DNA from 3 places in the Neobacillus sp. genome. Region 1 is predicted to be linked to each of the others. Evidence: predicted binding sites of a transcription regulator. Region 1 holds the regulator's gene; each other region holds the start of a gene.
The links. Region 1 encodes Rex, which represses fermentation and respiration genes when NADH is low (regulators of the CRP and FNR family bind a similar motif). Its sites were predicted from a motif close to TTGTGAAATATTTCACAA; they were not measured.
Positions count from the first base shown of each region.

Region 2: the regulator Rex is predicted to act here: its motif matches at 2,424-2,441, upstream of RTR43_RS14105 (hemerythrin domain-containing protein).
Region 3: the regulator Rex is predicted to act here: its motif matches at 2,350-2,367, upstream of RTR43_RS06995 (cytochrome ubiquinol oxidase subunit I).

Region 1 covers NZ_DALZYO010000030.1:4,575-8,861, forward strand. The annotation lists gene RTR43_RS17355 (ABC-F family ATP-binding cassette domain-containing protein) at 1-1,012, opposite strand, end outside; gene moaC (cyclic pyranopterin monophosphate synthase MoaC) at 1,191-1,688, shown strand; gene RTR43_RS17365 (redox-sensing transcriptional repressor Rex) at 1,724-2,380, shown strand; gene RTR43_RS17370 (YhbD family protein) at 2,710-3,333, shown strand; gene RTR43_RS17375 (polymer-forming cytoskeletal protein) at 3,346-4,068, shown strand; gene RTR43_RS17380 (cytoplasmic protein) at 4,085-4,287, shown strand, end outside.
Region 2 covers NZ_DALZYO010000021.1:41,973-46,259, forward strand. The annotation lists gene RTR43_RS14095 (MarR family winged helix-turn-helix transcriptional regulator) at 1-211, opposite strand, end outside; gene RTR43_RS14100 (MFS transporter) at 509-1,744, shown strand; gene RTR43_RS14105 (hemerythrin domain-containing protein) at 1,838-2,362, opposite strand; gene RTR43_RS14110 (hypothetical protein) at 2,587-2,934, shown strand; gene RTR43_RS14115 (ferredoxin family protein) at 3,072-3,356, opposite strand; gene RTR43_RS14120 (FAD-dependent oxidoreductase) at 3,356-4,287, opposite strand, start outside.
Region 3 covers NZ_DALZYO010000009.1:60,297-64,583, reverse strand. The annotation lists gene RTR43_RS07010 (ABC transporter permease) at 1-111, opposite strand, end outside; gene RTR43_RS07005 (thiamine-binding protein) at 111-401, opposite strand; gene RTR43_RS07000 (ABC transporter substrate-binding protein) at 413-1,408, opposite strand; TPP riboswitch at 1,749-1,858, opposite strand; gene RTR43_RS06995 (cytochrome ubiquinol oxidase subunit I) at 2,414-3,820, shown strand; gene cydB (cytochrome d ubiquinol oxidase subunit II) at 3,822-4,287, shown strand, end outside.

The DNA.
Region 1 (4,287 bases):
AACCAACCGCAAGCGAATCTACCATTAGAACGTCATTTCCACTTTGTTTTTCAATTTCAAACGAGAAGGTTGCGGACTTTTCATCACCTAAGGGACGGTCAATAGTCTCCATTTTCTCAAGCTTTTTCCGGCGGCTTTGTGCTCGCTTCGTCGTCGATGCGCGTGCCAGGTTCCGTTGGATAAAGTCCTGGAGATTGGCTACCTCTTGCTGTTGTTTTTCGAAAAGCTTCATATCACGCTCATAATTGGCCGCTTTTTGGTCAAGGTAAGAACTATAGTTACCCGGAAACCTTTGAATTTTTTTGCGGGCTACTTCGTAAACTTGGGTGACAACCTTATCTAAAAAATAGCGGTCATGGGAGACAATTAAAATCGCGCCATCATAGCTCTGTAAATATTGCTCAAGCCAGGAAAGGGTTTCGATGTCAAGATGGTTGGTAGGCTCGTCCAAAATTAAGATATCAGGTTTCGTTAATAGCAATTTCCCTAAGGCAAGACGGGTTTTCTGCCCACCACTTAAACTTGAAATCAGCAAAGAACTTTCGCGGAAATTTAGCCCATGCAGCACGGAGCGAATATCGGCCTCGTATTGATATCCACCTTGTTCCTTAAATTTCACTTGGAGCTCGTCATATTCTTTAAGAACACGTTCGTATCTTGTGTTGTCTTCGAACACACTTGGGTCAGCCATTTGATTTTCAAGCCTGCGAAGTGATTTTTCCATCAATTGAAGCGGTTCGAAAACGGTTATCATTTCTTCCCAAATTGATAAATTTGATTCTAAACCAGTATTTTGTGCTAAATAACCGATGGTCACTTCTTTTGGCTTGATAATATCCCCGCCATCATGAGACAATTGTCCGGCAATGATTTTTAACAATGTCGATTTCCCTGCACCATTGCGGCCAACAAGTGCCGCGCGGTCCCGGGTTTGTAATTCTAGCTTTATATTCGATAAAATAAGGTCAGCACCATAATATTTTTGTAGTTGATTGACCTGCAATAAAATCATTCTAATTCACCTCTATTACATAGGAATAGTGTACCTTATTCCGGCATTGTCGGCAATAAAGGGCAGACCTATAGCGTCGAGTGAGATATTATTTTTTGAAAAAAATGTTTGAATTAGTTCAAAGTTTCACACACAATAACTGAAAAATAGTGTATGATTTTTTTGGGAGGATTTATTTATGGCAAATTTTACACATTTTAATGAAGAAGGCAGAGCAAAGATGGTCGACGTCAGCGAAAAACCGGAAACGGCTCGGACCGCTCTTGCTCATTCAAGCATAACTGTTAGTAAAGAAATTTTTGGAAAAATAACCAATAATGAAATGAAAAAAGGCGATGTCCTGGCTGTGGCCCAGGTTGCTGGAGTTATGGCGGCAAAAAAAACATGGGATCTGATTCCAATGTGCCATCCGATTCCATTAACAGGAGTTAATATTTCCTTCTCATGGGAAGAAGATCAAGAAGATCACTATCATTTACATATTGCAGCAGCGGTAAAAACCAAAGGTAACACGGGTGTGGAAATGGAAGCGTTAACAGCGGCGTCAGCTTGTGCCTTAACCGTGTATGATATGTGTAAAGCGGTGGATAAAGGCATGGTCATTGGACCGACCTATTTAGTCGAGAAAACGGGCGGCAAAAACGGCGATTATAAAAGAACCGAACAAGTTAAATGAAATGTAACTAAATCATTCAAGGGGTGTGGGAGATTATGAGTAATGAAACGATGAAAATACCACAGGCGACAGCAAAACGGCTGCCCCTCTACTATCGATTTTTAAAAAACCTCCATTCTTCCGGTAAACAAAGGGTCTCTTCTGCAGAATTGAGCGAGGCGGTGAAAGTGGACTCAGCAACCATTCGCAGGGATTTCTCCTATTTTGGTGCTTTAGGGAAAAAGGGCTATGGCTATAACGTCAATTACTTATTATCCTTTTTCCGGAAAACCTTAGACCAAGATGAATTAACAAAGGTTGCGTTAATAGGGGTCGGTAATCTCGGAACTGCCTTTTTAAACTATAATTTTTTAAAAAACAATAATACGAAAATAGAGTGCGCCTTTGATGTGGATCCGACTAAAATGGGAACGCTGATTCGTGAGGTACCGGTCTATCATTTGGACGATTTGGAGAATGTTCTAGCCAATGAAAATATATCGGTTGCGATTCTTACGGTTCCGGCTTCCGTTGCGCAGATGATTACAGATCGACTTGTGAAGGCGGATGTGAAAGGGATATTAAATTTTACTCCGGCAAGGTTAAATGTTCCTCCCGCCATTCGGGTCCATCATATCGACCTAGCAGTAGAACTGCAATCACTGATTTACTTTTTAAAGCACTATCCGACTGGGGAAGTAGAAGAAGAATAGCTAGTATAAAGGGTTTTTCACGAATATCTACTCGTGAAAAGCCCTTTTTTTGTTGTATAGGAAATTATAAAATAATTAATTGTGGATAAATTGAAATAGTTCTCTGAATCCAGCTCCAGCGCCCAGCGGCTAGTGTACTTCGCTCTCCGCCCTACGATAAGTCAACATCGAATCGCTATCGCTCTTCGTGTTTCCTTTATCTCAGTTGGAGCGCTCCAGTCCATACGCCGCTAAACGGGCGCTTGCGCCTTTTGTGCTTGAAGGTCTTTTTGCTGCTTTACAAACGTAACAGTGTTATGTTACATTGAAAATAGAAAGGGGTTTTCAATATGAGTGAGGAGTTAATTTCTAAGAAGGATTTATTAGATATTGCTGGAATATCGTATGGACAGCTATATCGCTGGAAACGGAAGGATCTCATTCCTGAAGAATGGTTTATTCGGAAATCCACATTTACGGGCCAAGAAACCTTCTTTCCAAAGGAAAAAATCTTAGAAAGAATCAATAAAATTCAAACAATGAAGGAAAATTTGTCATTGGATGAGCTAGCTGATATGTTTTCTCCAAATATTAGTGATTTGCAGTTGGAAAAGGATGATTTAATAAAACGTAACATTGTTTCGATTGAAGTAATGAATTTTTATCTAGAGAACGATAAAGGCGTGAAGATATTTAATTTTCCGAGAATCCTTGAAGTATATATATTAGAAAAGCTGCTTCAGTCAGGTGAGATTAATTTAGATGAGGGGAAAATGCTCTTACAGGTATTAAAGGACAATGCCCAGCATATCAAGCAAAAAAGCTGTGAATTGGTATTTACGCGAAAACTAGGAGTTTCATCGTGTCTTTTATTATTGAATGCCGAAGCTGCTCATTTTGAGCGAGGAACGAAAGTTGTCACGACTCTCGCACTGATGACCTGTATGGAAGAAATTAAATCGAAATTATTGTAAAGGAGAATCGTGATGGAAACAAAAAATAGAGGAGATTTGGTCATTAATGGTATTGGGGCATCAAACGGTGGGCAGTTCCATCTTGTTACCTTAAATGGACGAGGAAAAGTTAACAGTGATTTGGAGTGTAGTGAGTTTGAATGCAATGGTTCAGGTACGGTCAATGGCAATGTTACAGCAAATACAGCTAAGGTAAGCGGGAATGCCAGTTTTAAAGGAACAATCGAAAGTCAGAAGTTTACGGTGGACGGAACAGCAAAAATTGGGCAAAATCTGTATGCTAAACAATTACAGGTTTCAGGTAAAGCCTCTGTTGGCGGAAAAGTAAAAGCTGAGGAAATTAAACTTAGAGGCATTCTGACGATTGGAGAAGATTGTGAGGCTGAAACGTTTAAAGCACAATACCGGTTTACAATTGGAGGACTTTTAAACGCGGATCAAGTAGATATTGAGATCTATGGAGAATGTAAAGCACAAGAAATCGGCGGGCAAACGATCATCGTAAAACAACATAAAGGATCCTTCATGGGCACTCTCTTCAAGCCTTTTTTTAAAACACAATTAGAAACGGATTTAATTGAAGGAGACAGAATTGAACTTGAAAGTACGATAGCAAAAGTTGTCCGTGGTAACCAGGTTAGGATTGGTCCTAATTGTCATATTGGCGTAGTTGAATACACAGAAGAATTTTCACAGGATAAAAATGCCATTGTAGGTGAAAGCAGAAAGGCTTAATGGGAGGGAGAAGAAAATGGGAAAAAGCGAAAATCTTATTATTAATGGATCGGGAAGTTACCCCGGTGGCCGTTACGATAAAATCAGCATCAGAGGAGAAGGTACGATCGTTAATGATGTGGAATGTTCAATTTTTAATGTCTATGGCACGAGCGAAGCAGTCGAGAATGTTACAGCAGGTTCAGTAAAAATAATTGGTGAGGTAGAATTCCAAGGGAA
Region 2 (4,287 bases), on a different contig from region 1:
AAGTAATGCTTCCGCTTGCAAGCAGGATTTTCCCGCCAATTTGCTGCATCGGCTGGTCTCCTTTATGATAAAGCAGTTCTAAAACAGCAAATTCAGTAGGATTTAACCCACTTGTCTGAATAATCTTATTTACGTGTTCATTAATTGCTTTATAAGCTCTTGAAAGGACAATAAAAAGCTTTAATGATTTAGTTATTGAATCTTGCTCCATAAAAAACTCATCCTCTTAGGTTAAAATAATTGCCTCGTTTTCACATTTTCATCTGGCAAAATTATCTCGATTTCAAAATTATTATAAAAAAATAATGAATCAATGTCAATTTATCTTGATAAAGTGGGAATATTTTGTTAAAATTCGACCTTTCCATGTTTCTTCCTATTACCCAATTACTTAAATTTATTATAATTGAAATATTTCGAAATAAGAAATATATATTTCTTATTTCGGTAATTAAGTAGTAAGATAGGATAGAAAAATAGTAAGTTATTCTTATAAAGAAGGGATACAATGAGTCAACAAGCCGTTTTACCTGTGAGGGCACCAAAGGCCTCCGAATCACCTATCTATAAAATTCTTTTTATTATTGGACTGTGTCATTTATTGAATGATGCCATACAGGCTGTTATACCGGCAATGTTTCCTATATTAGAAAGGTCAATGGGTTTAAGCTTTACCCAGCTGGGGGTAATTGCTTTCTCGTTAAATATGGTCTCCTCCGTCATGCAGCCAATGGTCGGATTCTTAACTGACAAAAAGCCAATGCCTTATGCACTGCCAATTGGTCTCTCTTTTACTTTAGTCGGCATTCTTGGTTTAGGTTTTGCTTCTAGTTTTGGAACGATTGTTTTGTCTGTTCTTTTCATCGGCCTCGGTTCCGCTGTATTTCATCCTGAAGGCTCTAGAGTGGCTTATATGGCTGCTGGCAGTCGAAGAGGACTTGCACAGTCCATTTATCAAGTTGGAGGGAATACTGGCCAGGCCTTAGCCCCAGTGATTACCGCTTTGATATTAGTTCCACTCGGACAAATTGGAGCATCCTGGTTTACAATAGTGGCCGCACTTGCAGTTATTTTATTAATTTATATCGCAAATTGGTATAATGAGAGATTGAAAACTACTCCAAATCCTGCAAGTATGAAGAGAACGAGCTTAGGTAAGAAGAAAGGTTTATCTAAAGAGGTAAAAAATTCATTAGCATTGATATTATTATTAATCTTTGCAAGAACTTGGTACACATCGGGGATTACCAATTTTTACACCTTTTATGTCATAAAAGAATATGCACTTACCATTAAAGAATCTCAGGTCTTTTTGTTCGCATTTTTACTATCTGGCGCAATCGGTACATTCTTTGGAGGTCCATTGTCTGACAGATTTGGAAAGAAAAACATCATTTCCTTTTCGATGTTAGCGTCCGTTCCTTTTTCGATTCTTATTCCGTATGTTCCGCCGACCATGGCATTTATCTTCCTAATTCTTACAGGATTTATTTTAATGACTAGTTTTTCGGTTACCGTGGTGTATGCACAAGAATTAGTCCCAGGAAAAATTGGGACGATGTCTGGTTTGACTGTTGGTCTTGCGTTTGGAATGGGGGCCATTGGTTCAGTAGGTCTGGGATACATTGCGGACTGGATTGGTCTGCAGTCGATGATCACATGGCTTGGAGTATTGCCATTGCTAGGATTACTCGCGTTCCTGCTTCCAACGGATCAAAAGGTTTGGGAATGGAATCAAAAATAAGAAAAGCGCAAGGCGCCTGGAGCTGGACATTTCTCGAAGTCCAATGTTTTAAATTCTTATATAATAATAAAGGATGGGCTGCGCCCATCCTTTTTATTTGATTTCTTGAATTTTACGGTATAATTCTGCCTTTTCCTCATCTGTAAGCATTCTTTCAGCCATTGGGAATAACACGTTTTCCTCTTTGGAAAAATGTTCTGTTAGTATGAGGTACGCGTTTTTGATTAATTCTGCCAATTTTTTCTTTTCATCCGTTGATGCTTGACTACCTTCTACCTTAGCTAGAAAGGCTCCGATATTTGATTTTGCTTGGTCATGCTCATATTCCATAACCGCAATCGGTCCTGAAGTTGTTCCGATATAAGCCCCCATCATTGGGAACAAGACACCCTCTTCTCTTTCAGAATGCGGGTCAAGTGCTTTCTTAAATTCTTTTACTTTCAAAATTAATTCATTAAAATTAATTTCTACATCCATTACTTGATCGATTTTTTCCGTCAGGCCGTACAATCCTTCTAATTGTTCTAATAATGGAGGATGTTCACTTTTTAATTGTTTAAGTCCTTCACTTAATTCAGCTTGAGGCAGACCTCCAAATCCACTCATGCAACCACTCATGCTCATTCACCTCTATCATTATCTTTTGAGCCTCAAGTATAAAAGTAACCAACAATTAACGTAGTGACATAGGTCACATTTATTCAAAAATTGCTTAGAGCTAAGCTTTTTTTGACAATTTCATGAAAACGCTTTATTTTTTTGAAAAATTTTAACATTTATCACTCAAAAAGAAATAAAAATTTCATATAATGTAGATAAACCATATAAAGGAGGGCTAAATCATGAAAACCCCAAATTATCATGACTTTTATCAAAAGGCACTAATACCAATTGGTTTAAAGGACCTTACATTACTAAAAGAATCCGAGACATACTACCCTGGATCACCTTCAACACATTGGCTCATTGCCGTAGAAGGGGTACAACTCCCGGAGAAGAAGATTTATTATCACTGGAAAGTGAGCATTTATCCAGCTGATGGTGAAGCCGATTTCAATTATAAAAAACCTTTTTATTGTTCACCAGGTATGATGTCAATGGATGAAGCAATCGCACTGGCTTCTTCATTCGTTGCATCCGGCAATAAAGATGAACTTTCTCCTATTGCTCTACTAGAGAAAATAAGCTAAGCCCCTAAAATAACTACCTTTTGCTTTACCTTCTTTTTACCCTCATTTGTGAAAAAACCTACATATAGTGATATTATCCCATTTGTAAAAAAAAGTACTGCCTGCAAATCGCAAACAGCACTCTTTCTATTTTTCAGTTAAGCTAACCGGAACACAATCCCATGTCCGCCTTTTGGATATTCCCATTTAATGTTTTGGTATGGACAGCCAATGCGACAGCTTCCACATTCGTGACAGCCTTCATATCCTACCTGCATCCTTGTTCCTTCCCACTTATACACTTCAGCCGGGCAAAATACTGTACAAACTTTATCGGGGCATTGAGTCATACAAACATCATGATCGAGCACGGTTAAATGGGACTTCGTGTCACACTTAAAACGGAGAAGATATTGTTTTTCTTCGATATTCTTCGTTGACATTATTTCACCGCCTTCCAAGCACGATATATATCTTGCAATACTCGAAGGGTTCCTTTTTCTCCTGTTACACTCTTCATAATTTGTTTTTGTTTTTCACGTTTTGGCGTGCCATCTACTGTGAAGAATTTGCTCATCGCTTTATTCATCATCGGTACATAGTCATTAAAGTATTGTGGATACTTCTCAAACGTATGAGCGGCATCTTTATATTTCTCTAAATCTTTCATGATAAAGCTGCCATAAAGGGCTTCACGGTAACTATTTAAACTAGACTCACTGAAATCTTCACGAGTTTTTGCTTGGACAACGGCCTCCGCAGCTAATTTCCCAGAATACATTGCCATGTTCGAACCTTCACGATGAATGGCATTTACAAGCTGGGCGGCATCACCGATAACAATAACACCATTACCTGCCACCTTCGGAACCGAACGGTAACCCCCTTCTGGAATAAGGTGAGCAAGATACTCAGCCGATTCTCCTCCAGCAATCAACGGTTTAACCATTGGATGATTTTTCAAGTAATCTAGTAGCTCATATGGCTTCAATTTCGCTTTAATCATACTGGAAAGGGTTGTTCCTACTCCAATGTTCAAGCTATCTTTATTTGTATAAAGGAAAGCTGTACCGAGGTTACCTTTGGTTGAATCACCAAAAATCTCAATCGTGCAACCTTGGTTATCTTCCACATTAAAGCGGTCATTAATTTTTTCCTTTGGTAGATTAATAACTTCCATAACCGTTAAGGCTACTTCATCTGGGCGAAACTCTTTATGGAAGCCTAATTGCTTGGAAAGGAGTGAGTTAACACCGTCAGCTAGAACCACGACATCTGCATAAACTTCTCCATCCGGGCGATCGGTGCGAACACCAATAACCTTACCGTTTTCAACAATACATTCTGTGACAACAGTTTCATTGATCAAGAGGG
Region 3 (4,287 bases), on a different contig from region 1:
GGGTAAAAGCCAATCCGGAACTCCAGATTTAATCGCAACCGTTTCCCAGACAATGAATAAAAGGAGGAGAACCAATAACGGTCTCCACCCTTTCGCTATGATTTTCATCATTATCTATATTTCTCCGTAAGCTGATCCATGGAGATGCCTGATGGCTGGTACAATACTTTTATTTGGGAGATAACGTTACTGCTTCCCAGCTCAATCATGCGATCGTTCATTTTCGTGATCACCTGCAGTAATTGCTGTAAATCGCCTTCCATTGTTGTTTCAAGAGGATGTACCTCAAATTTTACCCCTGACTCTTGAATTACTCGGATTGCTTCATCTACATATGGAATAACACTTTCGCCATTTTTTGTTTTTGGTATGATTTGAATACTGATCAGTGAATTTGTCATTTCATCACCCCTTATTGTGGTAAAAATTGATTTGTAAATGCTTTTTTAGCATCAAGCTTTTTCTCAAGAAGTCCATTGTCAAACATCCATGAAGCATAATTTTCCCATACTTTTTGTTTTTGCTCGCCCCATCTTGGTGCATCATCTTGATATTTAGAGGCTAGCCATTCTTGACTTTTTTTAACAAGCTTTGGATCCAAGTCAGGCACTGCTTTAATTAAAATGTCGGCAGCATCGGATGGATGTTTAATAGCAAATTCATACCCTTTGGAAACAGCTTTTACAAAAGCTTTAACTGTATCAGGGTTTTCTTTCATCATGTTTTCATTCGTTGCGAGAACTGGCGTGTAATAATCGAGTTTATCAGAGTAGTCGGTTAGGTATACCATATTGAGCTTTTCTCCACGCAGCTCTGCCTCTACACCGGTCCAGCCATAATAAATCCATGCGAAATCGATGTTTCGTTTCACCGCTGTAAAGAAATCAGTATCACCCATATTTACAATCGAAACTTTGTTCACATCGGCATTTTCTTTTTTCATTAAGGAAGAAAGAACAGATTTTTCAACAGGTGAGCCCCAGCCACCGTATGTTTTACCTGCAAAATCCTTTGGTGTAACAATGTTCTTCGCAGCTGGTGAGGCAAAACCTGAAGTATTATGTTGAATGATGGCTGCTATAGAAACGAGAGGAACGCCTTGTATACGTGCCTGTGTGATCGATTCTTGATAGCTTACCCCAAACTCTGATTTACCTGAAGCCACAAGCTGATCTGCTCCAGCATCACCTGGCATAATGATGTTCACATCTAATCCTTCGTCTTTAAAATAACCTTTTTCTTTTGCCACATATAAACCGGTATGATTCGTGTTTGGTGTCCAATCTAGAACGACAGATACCTTTTTCAGAGAGTGTGTGTTTTTCTTATTCGTTTCTGATGCTGATTTCGGATTGCTACAACCTGCAATCATTAATAATGAACATAAAACGATTAACCACTTTTTCATTCCTACTCCTCCTATGTAGATAATTAGAAAAGCGCAAGCGCCCTGGTCAGCGGCGTATGACCTGGAGCTCTCCAACTGAGATAAAGGAAACACGAAGAGCCGAAGGCGATTCGATGTTGACTTATCGTAGGGCGGAGAGCGAAGGTCACTAGCCGCTAGGGCGCTGGAGCTAGACAATAGAAAAGCGCAAGCGCCCTGGTCAGCGGCGTATGACCTCCTCGAAAAAGCTAACGCTTTTTCTTCGTGCGCTGCTTATGCTGCCGAAGCTTTCCTTGTGGAGCTAGACAATTAAAAAGCGCCCTAGGGGAGAACCCAGGGCGCATATAAGCAAACAATTTTATTTGTTCAAGAATATGTTCCCTCCGCTGGTATCAACCAGATCAGGTTTTAAGAGTCAACATCTTAAGGATGTAATCTCAACCGGCAACACCGGTTCCCCTACAATTCTAACTATTAAATTATATTCCAAACACATTATAACAGAATTCTTTATTTTGACTAGTGCAAAATATGGAAATTTGGTAGAAAGGGGAGAAAGTTTCAACTATTCTAGATTTGATAATCAGTATAATAAAGGGAGTCTATTTCCATGGGTCATTTTAGTTCTAACGTGTTCAGGTTTTTATTTCAGCATTTTTGAAAATATTAGCAGTGACTTTTACCATTGATATCTTTGTTGTTTCTTTAAAAGTTGCATAAAAACAAGATGGAATTGCCATAAAACCTTTCATAATAGGGCTTTATTTGGCACATACTCTCTACGGTTCAGAAAAGTGTCATAAGTTCGTCAAAAAACCGACGAATTAATTCATAAATGTTTGATATTATACTTATGTAAATATTAATTTTAAAACGATAATAATTTTAATTTAATATTTATTTTAATAATCTGGCTTTTTTAGCAATCTTTTAATTAGAATTCGCAATAACTACTCTCATCTTTGTGAAGTAATGAACATAATTTAAACAGAAAAATCATGAAAAATGCTTAGGGAGGAAATGAGTATGGATCAAGTCTTTTTAGCGAGACTTCAGTTTGGTGTGACCACAGTTTACCACTTTTTCTTTGTTCCACTTACAATCGGTCTGGTGTTTATGGTCGCTTTAATGGAGACTTTGTATGTTACGAAGAAAAATGAGACCTACAAGAAAATGGCAAAATTTTGGGGTCACTTGTTTTTGATTAACTTTGCCGTCGGGGTTGTAACAGGTATTATTCAAGAATTCCAATTTGGTATGAACTGGTCTGATTATTCGAGATTTGTAGGAGACGTTTTTGGTGCCCCACTTGCAATTGAAGCACTGCTAGCTTTCTTTATGGAGTCAACCTTTATCGGATTGTGGATTTTCGGCTGGGATCGTCTCTCTAAAAAAATGCATTTAGCATGTATTTGGCTTGTATCGATCGGAACCATTCTTTCAGGATTTTGGATCTTAACGGCCAATTCCTTTATGCAGGTTCCTGTCGGCTATGCAATCAAAAATGGACGGGCAGAGATGAATGACTTTTTTGCACTTATCACAAATGGCCAACTGTGGGTTGAATTTCCTCATGTTTTGGCAGGCGCCTTATGTACAGGAGCTTTCTTTACAGCAGGAATTAGCGCCTATAATTTGTTAAAGAAACGCAATATGGAGTTCTATAAAAAATCAATGAATATTGCTTTAATCATTGGATTGATTGGTAGCATTGGTACTGCATTAACCGGCCACAGCCAAGCTCAATATCTAGTAAAAACACAACCAATGAAAATGGCGGCTGCAGAGGGCATCTGGCAAGATACAGCAGACCCGGCACCTTGGTCAGCTCTTGCGATCATTGACTCAGCTAAAAAGGAAAACAAGTTTGAACTTAACATTCCTTACGCCCTTAGCTTTCTATCTTATTCCAAATTTGAGGGCAGCTTAAAAGGAATGGAGACACTTCAAAAAGAGTATGCAGCGAAATATGATGACAAAGTAGGTAAAGGGACAAATTACATTCCTCCGGTAAAAACAACTTATTGGAGCTTCCGGTTAATGATTGGTTTCGGTGTAGGAATGATCTTATTATCTATGATTGGATTATACCTATGGAAGAAAGGAAGACTTGAAAACAGCAAGTTGTTTTTGAAGTTTTTACTTCCGGCGATTTCCTTTCCGTTCCTGGCCAATACGTTTGGTTGGATCATGACGGAAGTAGGCCGCCAGCCTTGGAGTGTTTTTGGCTTGATGACCACTGCCAATGCGGTCTCACCAAATGTTTCCGGGGGCAGCGTTTTATTTTCAATCATCCTGTATGTGTTAATTTTTACAGTTCTAGCTATTGTCATGGTTTATTTAATGATTCGAGAAATCAAAAAGGGTCCTGCAGACCAGCTAGGAATTACCCCAAATAAAACAATTGATCCGTTTGATAAGGTAGGTGCTTAGGATGGAATTAAGTGAATTATGGTTTGTCTTAATCGCCGTTTTATTTATTGGTTTCTTCTTTCTTGAAGGTTTTGATTTTGGTGTCGGTATGTCAACAAGGTTTTTGGCTCGCACTCAGACTGAGCGATCGATCATGATCAATGCCATTGGGCCTGTTTGGGATGCGAATGAAGTTTGGCTCTTAACTGCCGGTGGTGCGATTTTTGCTGCTTTCCCAAATTGGTATGCAACTATGTTCAGCGGATACTATCTTCCATTATTAGTTGTATTACTTGCTTTAATTGCCCGCGGTGTTTCCTTTGAATTCCGCAGCAAGGTTCCCAGCAGTCGCTGGACAAATGTCTGGGATTGGGCGCTCTTTTCTGGCAGCTTGTTGCCTCCGTTTTTACTAGGTGTTTTATTTACAAGTATGCTTAAAGGAATGCCAATCCATAAAGACATGAATATGACAGCTGGATTCACTGATT